One region of the Paraburkholderia bonniea genome, then DNA from elsewhere that is predicted to be linked to it. Evidence: predicted binding sites of a transcription regulator. Region 1 holds the regulator's gene; the other holds the start of a gene.
The links. The regulator LexA, encoded in region 1, represses DNA repair genes until DNA is damaged. The targets are predictions, from matches to a motif close to ACTGTATNNNNATACAGT.
Positions count from the first base shown of each region.

Region 1 (5,106 bases):
GGCATAGCCGTTCGGCTTCTTCCATGAAATGGGTGGTTAGCAAGATGGTTTTGCCGCGTGTCAGCAATGAGCGTAGCCGCTCCCAGATCAAGTGGCGCGCTTGTGGATCAAGCCCGGTGGTGGGCTCGTCCAGGATCAGGACGTCGGGGTCATTCACCAGGGCCCGCGCGAGCGTGAGCCGCCGCTTCATGCCCCCTGAAAGCTCACCGACACGTGCATCGGCCTTGCTTTCAAGCCGGGCAAATTCGAGCAGGGTGGGCACAAGTGCCTGCATGGCACTCGTGCCAATGTCAAAGTAGCGGCCAAAAACCACGAGGTTTTCCCGTACGGTGAAATCAGGATCGAGATTGTCAAATTGAGGCACAACGCCAACCCGGATGCGGGCAAAGCGGGCGCGCTCCGGAATGGGCTCGCCGCACAGACGAATGGTTCCGGCATCCGGCGCGGTAAGCCCGAGCAGCATCTTGAGCGTCGTGGTCTTGCCCGCCCCGTTAGGGCCCAGCAGGCCAAAACATTCTCCTGGCCGGACATGGAACGACAGGTTGTTCACGACGGCTTTTTCGCCGAAATGCTTGTGGACCTGCTGGAAATCAATCGAGGCATTAGACATAGACATGGCGTGGTGCGGTTTTCCGGCAAATGGGGCTGGTGAGCGGCGGTCTATTCTAGGCTATCGGCCAGACGGCGCATTGGCTGAATTGCGCTAGATCCTGTCCGGGCTAGGCTGGGTTCAAACTTGGCCCAGGTTCGCGTCAGACCAGGCCGCCGCGACGGGTCCAGGGGCCTGACTCAGTCAGTGTTTTCATGGCTTGCACATGACATGGGGCTCCACCATGATGGCGACGAGGTCCGCGATGGGCGTGGATGGGAGGAAAGCATGACAAGTTATAAAAAAATATTGCTGTGTTACGACGGCACACGCGAAGGTCGCAAGGCGCTGCGTTGTGGCGCTGATCTGGTGCTGGACTTGAAAGCACAAGCGCATCTGCTGTCAGTGGTCGATATGCGCTCAAGCATCGCGCAAAGCGCCGGAATGCTGACCGATGTGGTCTGCAACAGCTTTGAAAAAAGCGCGAGGGAGATCCTCCAGGAAGGTGTTGACTGGCTGAGTGAACGTGGCGTGAAGGTGCAAGGGCATTTCGCTTTTGGTCATCCGGTCGATGAAATTGCTCGCCTGGCCAATGAACTGGAGGTCGATCTGGTGGTGGTCGGACATCGTTGCCGAACAGGGCTGGCGCGCTGGTGGATGGGAGCGGGCAATACACCGTTACTTGACCGTGTGTCGTGCAGCATTCTGGTCGCGTGTGCGTCAAAGGCCGAACTGGACGCAACCCAGGAGCCGGTAGAGGAACAAGTCGCGGGTTGAGTGCTAGTTGGGAGGATTCAGGCGTGGCGTGAAAACAGCCACACCTGAATGGCCCTCGAATATCGGATGCAGATCAACCATCAGAGAGGCGAAGTACAGGGAAGTACAGGGAAGTACAGGGAAGTACAGGTTTCAGCCGCAGCCCGCATTGCCGGACTGCTTTGCATTGGATGTTGTTTATTTCGCGGTGATATCGCGCCAGATTGACTTGATTACTTGAGCGCTGCCGCATGTTGCATGGCCACCCGTTCTTCTTCGATGCAATGGTCGATCATCCGGCAGACGGCATCGAATGTGCCCACCATGATGAGTCTCGATGCGCTGTGATACACCCGGACCGGCGCGCGTTTGGCCGCTTCCTGGTTGATTCCGGTATTGAGCGACACCCTCATGAACGCGGGAGCCGTTGATTGCAGCGGCCGTGCGTCAGCCGGTAATGCTGGTTCGAGCCGCGGCAGCCGGGCAGTGGCTTCATGGGTCAGCTTGGGTGGCAGACATGGCACTAGCTTGCGCAATGCATGCAGATGACTAAAGAGACCAGGGCGGCGGCCAGAACGGAGGCCAGGACGATGGCCAGGACGATTCAAGCGAGCAAAGCGACGGAACCGGTCAAATCGTTCGGCAGCCAGTGAACGAGACTGTGAAAGAAGCGGCGAAAAAACCAGCGAAAAAGGCCGTGAACGAAACAGCGACTCAGACAGCGCACGAGGCAACAAGCGGGCAAGACGTTCCATGAGGGTCTCCAGAGCGGCGGTCAGAATTCTGTGGGCCGGATTAGCCCGACGGCGATGCCTTCGAGCGCAAATTCCGCGCTATCAGCCTGAACAAAAATATTGTCGTAATCGGGGTTCTCAGCGATCAGCTCGATGCCATTGGGCCGGCGCTTGAGACGTTTGACTGTGACGTCGTCGCCGAGCCGCGCGACGATGATCTGGCCGTCTTTGGCCTCACTCTTTTTTTGTACCGCCAGCAAGTCGCCATCCAGAATGCCGGCGTCACGCATCGACAGTCCGCGCACTTTCAGCAGGTAATCAGGCTGGCTGGAAAAGAGCGCTGGGTCGCATGCGTAGTGTTGCGAGATGTGTTCCTGTGCAAGAAGCGGGCTGCCCGCCGCGACCCGGCCGATAAGCGGCAGTGAGAGCTGCATCAGGCTGGCATGGGGCAGCGTGAACTGGTGTGGCGTGTCGTGCGGGTTGGGACCTTGCAGCAGCCGGATGCCGCGCGAGGCACCAGCGGCCAGTTCGATCACGCCCTTGCGCGCCAGCGCCCGGAGGTGTTCTTCAGCCGAATTGGCTGAGCTGAAACCCAGTTCAGCTGCGATTTCGGCCCGTGTGGGAGGGAAACCTGTGCGCTCGATAGCCCGGCGAACGAGTTCAAAGACCTGCTGCTGACGTGCGGTGAGTTTGATCATAGAAGTACTGTATGGATAGACAGGTGGCTGTATTTTTATACAGTATTCGGCGCAATTCAAGCTTTACTTTAAGTTCGTGTGCGGCAACGCAAGGTCCAACCGTCCAATAGCCCGCTGGGCATGGCCTGAGCACTATCTGCGCCGCATCCGGGCCGGTTCCAGACTGGCACGGATGCCAGAACCCGTCACCCACTCCCGCCCCCATAACCACTTTTGCGTATTAAAGAATGAAAAAACATTCTTTTTAATTATGAGATTGCATGGATAGACTGGCCTGGCGTCGAAACCGTGCGGTTCCCGGCGCTCCCCAATACGGCATACGACATACGACTCGGAGAACCACGATGGTCTATCGAAACACAGGCTTGGCAGGCAGGCTGCGCCAGCTTTTTGGGGCGCTGACGCTAGGCGTGATGGCAACCGTGGCCACGACTGCGAGCGTCGTGCTCAGCGCGCCAGCGAACGCGGCTGATACGACTTTTCTGAATGTTTCTTACGACCCGACCCGCGAGCTGTACCAGGATTTCAACCAGGCGTTTGGCAAGGTCTGGAAGGCCAAAACCGGCGAATCCATTACTTTCAAGCAATCGCATGGTGGCTCGGGGGCGCAGGCGCGTTCGGTGCTCGATGGCCTTCAGGCCGACGTCGTGACGCTGGCGCTGGCCTATGACATCGACGCGCTCGCCAGCAAGGGCCTGCTCGATAAAAACTGGCAAAAGCGTTTGCCAGACAACGCCTCGCCCTATACCTCGACCATCGTGTTCCTGGTGCGCAAGGGCAATCCCAAACATATCCGTGACTGGGACGATCTGGTGAAGCCAGGGGTGTCGATCGTCACACCGAATCCGAAAACCTCAGGCGGTGCGCGCTGGAACTATCTCGCGGCATGGGCTTATGCCGAGCACCAGCCTGGTGGCAATGCACAAAAAGCCAAAGCATTCGTGACCCAGCTCTACAAAAACGCAGGCGTGCTCGATTCAGGCGCACGCGGGGCCACGACCAGCTTTGTGCAGCGTGATATTGGCGATGTGCTGATCGCATGGGAAAACGAGGCTTTCCTCTCGTTGAAAGAATTCGGCCCGGACAAGTTTGAAATTGTTGTGCCGTCGGTCAGCATCCTGGCCGAACCACCTGTCGCGGTGGTCGACAAAGTGGTCGACAAGCGCGGCACACGCAAGCTCGCAGAGGCTTATCTGAACTTCCTCTATAGCGATGAAGGCCAGCAGATCGCGGCGCGCAATTTCTACCGCCCACGATCGGCCTCGGTGCCCACAGCCCTTACCGCGAAGTTTTCAAAGCTGAAGCTGTACACGGTGGATGATTCGTTCGGAGGCTGGACCCAGGCGCAAAAAACGCATTTCGCTGACGGTGGCGTGTTTGATTCGATTTATCAACCTCAATAAGCAACCTCAATAAGCAACCTCAATAAGCAACCTCAATAAGCGGGACTAAGCCGCCGCCAGACGCGTCCCTCGGGACGCGTTTTTCGGTTGTACTCAATCAGGAACGGGCGCCTTCCAGTTCATCACGGGCAACGCATGACAACGCTGACTTTTCGCAGACCCGGCGCATTGCCGGGTTTTGGCCTGACTCTCGGTATCACGGTGGCTTATCTGAGCCTTATCGTGCTCATTCCGCTGGCCGCCACTTTTCTGAAAACCGCGACGCTCGATTGGCCGCAGTTTGTCCGCGCGGTGACGTCGCCCCGGGTGCTGGCGTCGTACCGCCTGACTTTTTTCGCCGCGCTTGGGGGAGCGCTCATCAACGCGGTGTTTGGCTTTCTCGTCGCGTGGGTGCTGGTGCGCTATCGCTTCCCGCTGCACCGTCTGGTTGATGCGATTGTCGATTTACCGTTCGCGCTGCCGACGTCGGTCGCGGGGATTTCGCTGGCGGCGGTGTATGCCAGCAATGGCTGGATTGGACAGTTTCTGGTCCCGCTGGGCGTGAAAGTTGCGTTTACTCCGTTAGGCGTGCTGGTCGCGCTGACTTTTATCGGTTTGCCGTTTGTCGTGCGCACCGTGCAGCCCGTGCTGGAAGAATTCGAGCGCGAGCAGGAAGAGGCCGCCGCGTGCCTTGGCGCGTCACGCTGGCTGACGTTTCGCCGGATCGTGCTGCCCGCGGTCTTTCCCGCGCTGCTGACGGGTTTCGCGCTGGCGTTTGCCCGGGCGCTAGGGGAGTACGGCTCGGTGATTTTCATCGCGGGCAACGTGCCGATGAAATCTGAAATCACCTCGCTGCTCATCATCACCAAGCTGGAGCAGTACGACTACGCCGGGGCGACGGCGCTCGCGGTGGTGATGCTGAGCGTGTCGTTCGTGATGCTGCTGCT
Region 1 is NZ_QPEQ01000001.1:1,631,895-1,637,000, forward strand. Features, by position in the region: gene nodI (nodulation factor ABC transporter ATP-binding protein NodI) at 1-616, opposite strand, end outside; gene GH656_RS07135 (universal stress protein) at 878-1,366, shown strand; gene GH656_RS18280 (hypothetical protein) at 1,579-1,953, opposite strand; gene lexA (transcriptional repressor LexA) at 2,121-2,777, opposite strand; gene GH656_RS07150 (sulfate ABC transporter substrate-binding protein) at 3,122-4,180, shown strand; gene cysT (sulfate ABC transporter permease subunit CysT) at 4,316-5,106, shown strand, end outside.

Region 2 (5,106 bases), 490 kb from region 1:
GCGTTTCACGCCGGGCCCGTTTGAGCGTCTTGTCAAAGCCGACGATCTCCGCCATGCCGCCGACCCGGATCCGGTCATCAAAACGCGTGATGGCGATCTTGTAGGTTTCGTCCAGCACGGTGGAAACCGGCGCGGCCGCTGCATTGAGAACGGGGGCGGTGATGGAATAGCCCTTGAGCGGATACACCGGGATCTTGAGCGTGTGCGCGAGAAGCGGAGTCGAATGAGCGCCCAGTGCGACGACATAAGCCTCTGCACGCACCAGTTCATGACCGCACTGGACCCCAGCGATACGCCCACCGCTTAATGCGAGCGCATCGACTGGCGTGTTGTAGCGGAAGGTGACGCCCAGTTCTGTGGCAAGCGTGGCGAGGCGCTGGGTGAACAACTGGCAGTCGCCGGTTTCGTCACCAGGCAGGCGCAAGCCACCGGTGAGCTTGTGCGAGATGGCCGCCATCGCGGGTTCGACTCGGGCGAGATCGGCGGGCATCAAGAGTTCGTACGGCACATTGGCCTCTTTGAGCACCGCGATATCTTTGGCTGCGCCATCAAGCTGTTGCTGAGTGCGGAACACCTGCAGCGTGCCGCCCATCCGGCCTTCATATTGAATACCGGTGTCGGTGCGCAAGGCTTGCAGGCAGTCGCGGCTGTATTCCGCCAGCCTGACCATCCGGCCTTTGTTAATGGCATAACGCGCGGTGGTGCAGTTCTGCAGCATTTGCCACATCCAGCTCAACTGGAACTGCGTGCCGTCGAGACGGATCGATAGCGGCGCGTGCTTCTCGAACATCCATTTGATGGCTTTGAGCGGCACGCCAGGCGCGGCCCACGGCGCGGCATAACCTGGCGAAATCTGCCCGGCGTTGGCAAAACTGGTTTCGAGCGCGGGACCGGGTTCACGGTCGATCACGGTGACTTCGTGGCCAGCCCGGGCGAGATAATAAGCGCTGGTTACGCCAACCACGCCACTGCCTAACACAACGATACGCATAGCTGCTCCGAAAAATCGAGGGGCGAATGGCTGCTGGCAGCAATCGCTTTGGTTTTAATTCTGGTTTCAGCGTGTGATACCCAAGGGGCGCGCACTATTAGTTCAGCGAGCCCAGTATTTTTGTCTATAGTATTTTGCTTAATGCAGTTTTTGTTACTGTATTTTTCAGTTTTTCAGAGGTAATTTATGCGAATGCAACGTCAGTCAGTTCGTGCGCTGGACAATCTTGACCGCAAGATTCTTGCGCTGCTTCAGCAAGACGGCCGGATGGCGATGAAAGACCTTGCGGAGCAAGTTGGGTTGTCGGTGACGCCCTGTATTGAGCGGGTGCGGCGCATGGAGCGCGATAGCGTTATCACCGGTTATTACGCCCGGGTTAATCCCGTTGAACTGGGCGCGGCGCTGCTGGTATTCGTCGAGATCACGCTCGATCACAAGAGCGGCAATATGTTCGACCAGTTTCGCCGCGAGGTGCAGAAGATTCCTGAGGTGCTGGAATGCCATCTGGTCTCGGGGGATTTCGACTATCTGATCAAGGCCCGGATTGGCGAAATGGCCGATTACCGCAAGCTGCTGGGCGATATCCTGCTGCAATTGCCGGGGGCGGTGCAGTCGAAGAGCTATGTGGTGATGGAGGAAATCAAGGAAACGCTGATGATTTCAGTGGCGGAGTAAGTAAAAAGAGGCTCGACCAGGAGGCTCGAATGCTGTATGTTTGTACAGTATTCGAGCCTCCTTTTTTATTTCGTTTCCGTTTCCGCTTTCTCTTTCCTGCTTTCCGCTGTGACTGATTCCCGCGCTGAATTTCCGCTTGCTTCTCCGGTGCCCCGTAAGGGGCGCGGTGCTGTCACGAATCTGCAAGGGCGCTATGAGGTCGATCAGCGTAGCGCGGTTGACGATGGCTGGGCACCGCTTGCTGAACCCGGCGAGGCGGATGAGCCTGCAGTGTTACGCACTGAAGTGTTTGAAGAGCAGGCTAAAAGCATCCTGACGCGTAACGCGTCGCCAGACATTCCCTTTAACGTATCGCTCAATCCTTATCGCGGCTGCGAGCATGGCTGCATTTACTGCTTTGCGCGGCCGACGCACAGCTATCTGGGGCTGTCTCCCGGGCTCGATTTCGAGAGCCGCATTTACGCCAAAATCAACGCGCCAGCATTGCTGCGCCAGGCATTGTCCCGGCCTTCATACGTTGTTGAGCCGATTGCGCTGGGGGTGATTACCGATGCCTGGCAGCCGGTTGAACGCGATCTGAGGCTGACGCGCCAGGTGATCGAAGTGCTGGCCGAATACGGCCATCCCTTTGCTGCGATCACCAAGTCGTCACTGATTGAGCGCGATCTCGACCTGCTGGCACCCATGGCCGCGCGCAAGCAAGTCATGGCCGCGATCACGATGACCACGCTCGACCCAGCGCTGGCGCGAACGCTCGAACCACGTGCGGCCACGCCCGCGCGCAGGCTGCGCACCATTCGCACGTTGAGTGAAGCGGGGGTGCCGGTGGGGGTGAGCATCGCGCCGGTCATTCCGTTTGTGACCGAGCCCGATCTTGAGCGGGTGCTGGAGGCGTGTGCCGAGGCGGGGGCGACCCATGCCAGCTATATCGTGTTGCGTTTGCCGTGGGAGGTCGCGCCGCTATTCAGGGAGTGGCTGGACGCACATTTTCCGGACCGCGCTGAGCGTGTGATGAATCGCGTGCGTGACATGCGTGGCGGCAAAGATTACGACGCATCGTTTGCCAGCCGGATGAAGGGTGAAGGGCCGTGGGCTGACCTGTTGCACCAGCGTTTTCGTCAGGCGGTGCGCCGCGTTGGCCTGAATGAACGCTCGCGCGGCATTCTCGATATGTCGCAGTTCCGTGGCGTGCAGGCCGCGGCCCGGCCACGTGACGGAGAGGCGCAACTGGATTTGTTCTAGCTTTGTCCGGACCTTTGCCTTGATCTTTATTCTGGCTGCGCTGCAACATTATTGAGATAGTGCTTTTGCTGCCTGAACCTGCGCTTCAAAGTAGGTTTGAAACGAAAGGGCGAGGCCGGTCATGAGCAGGAAGGCACCAATGAGCAGCGCGAAGATGATGATGAAAATCACCGTCCAGCCGGAGCGGCTATGCCGCTCGGTGCCCGCATTAAACTGCGCATCCCATTTTTCGTCAGGGCGCAGCCCGTACACGATGGCGGCCAGAAAGGCGGAGAGCAGCGAGACTGCTCCGGCGAAGGCCAGGATCCAGCCCAGTACCGAGCCGCGCTCGGTTGCGACGAGCAGCATGAACCCGGGAATACCTATTAGTGTGCCAAGCAGATGAGCCCAGCCAGCCAGGTCGCGCAGCCCATATAGGTAAAAGCGATGCGCGCCGAGGCTGCCGAAGAAAAACGCCAGTGCAGCGGTGATCGTTTTCGATTTGAAGCGGGAAAGATGCGAGGCAGGGGTATTCATGTGACGTCGACGGTAAGGTGATTAATAGATAAGTGAGATGAGCGGAATGGGCGCGGAGGCGGGGGAAATCTGTTTCGCGGGCATTCTACGCTCGCTGGATGCCTGGCTGGATGCGGCGGCCAGGGGCGGGTCTCAGTGGTCTCGTAAATGGCAGGTTTATAAACATCCCGCTTTGGGCTTTTGCCCATGTGTTCCATCTGTTCCGTCTGTTGCAGGCACCCATGCGGGCTTGGGCAACTGTAAAAACGGACGTTTCAGGCCCACATGGTTTTCGGGACGAATGGCTTCGCAGGACGGTGCTCAATTGGGTTTGTGGCGGTAAGTGTTTGTTATGGCTTCGGTTTCAGTCTATAATCGCGCGTTTTAGTGTTTCCGAACCCCGGTTTTCAAGGATTCTAGTATGGTCATCATTCGCCTGGCTCGTGGCGGCTCGAAGAAGCGCCCTTTTTACAATATCGTCGCAACCGATTCGCGTAACCGTCGTGACGGCCGCTTTATCGAGCGCGTTGGGTTTTACAACCCGATAGCAACAAAGGGCGAAGCGTTGCGTATCGCTCAAGATCGCCTGACTTACTGGCAAGGTGTTGGCGCGCAACTGTCGCCTACCGTTCAGCGTCTCGTCAAAGAAGCACAAAAGGCCGCTGCGGCTGCTGCCTGATATCGACCTGACTAGCCCGGTACGGCTGGTATTGGCTTTGCGGTGCACCTCTGGCTGGCGCTTTTTGCGTCAGGCTAGTTTGTGCCGGAGCCAAACGGGTTTAGCAGGCTGTCGTTTCTTGGGCCGGCTTAGGCTGGTTATGGTTGGTTATGGCAACGCATGATTCCAGTAAGACTGAACGCGCCCAAATTTCATTTGGCGCGTTTTCACGTAAACCTGTCGAGCGTGCTGCCAGCACGGGCACGGTTGATTTGACGCTGCGCGCGGAGTCCGCTGAAAGCTGGCCGGACGATGCCGTGGAAGTTGGCGTGATCGTCGATTCCTATGGTCTAAAAGGGTGGGTGAAGGTCGCGGCTCATGCGGATGCAGGGCGTGGCGGCGATGCTTTGCTGACTGCACCGCGCTGGTGGCTGTTAAAAGACCATGAGCGCCGCTCGACTGGGGCGCAGGGCGCGAAAGTTCATGGCGACAGTGTTGTTGTCGCTTTGGGCGGCGTGACGGATCGTGATGCTGCGCTGTTGATGCGAGGCACGCGCGTCTATATTTGCCGCAGCGATTTCCCTGCCCTCGAAGCCGATGAGTTTTACTGGGTTGATCTGCTGGGGCTTGATGTTGTCAACGAGGTGGGTGTTGCGCTTGGCACGGTCGCTGGCATGATCGACAACGGCGCGCATTCGGTATTGCGCGTTGCGTATCAGGCCAGTGGCGTAGAGGGCAAGAACACAACGGCTGAGCGGTTAATTCCGTTTGTCGGCGTATATGTCAAGGCAGTGGACCAGGCAGCGAAGCAAATCACTGTCGACTGGGAAGCAGACTATTAACTGGTGCGGATAGTGGGAGCGGGCGATGCAGTTTGATGTTGTAACGCTCTTTCCTGAGATGTTTCGCGCGCTGACTGACTGGGGTATTACCAGCCGGGCGGCGAAGCAGGCGCGTTATGGTTTGCGTACCTGGAATCCGCGCGATTTCACGGCTGACAGCTATCGCACCATTGATGATCGCCCCTACGGTGGTGGCCCCGGCA
Region 2 is NZ_QPEQ01000001.1:1,138,676-1,143,781, forward strand. Features, by position in the region: gene GH656_RS04955 (D-amino acid dehydrogenase) at 1-991, opposite strand, end outside; gene GH656_RS04960 (Lrp/AsnC ligand binding domain-containing protein) at 1,178-1,666, shown strand; gene GH656_RS04965 (PA0069 family radical SAM protein) at 1,775-2,908, shown strand; gene GH656_RS04970 (NINE protein) at 2,957-3,424, opposite strand; gene rpsP (30S ribosomal protein S16) at 3,825-4,082, shown strand; gene rimM (ribosome maturation factor RimM) at 4,232-4,903, shown strand; gene trmD (tRNA (guanosine(37)-N1)-methyltransferase TrmD) at 4,929-5,106, shown strand, end outside.
Region 2: a site for LexA is predicted at 1,698-1,715, ahead of GH656_RS04965 (PA0069 family radical SAM protein). Genes of this name have one in related genera too.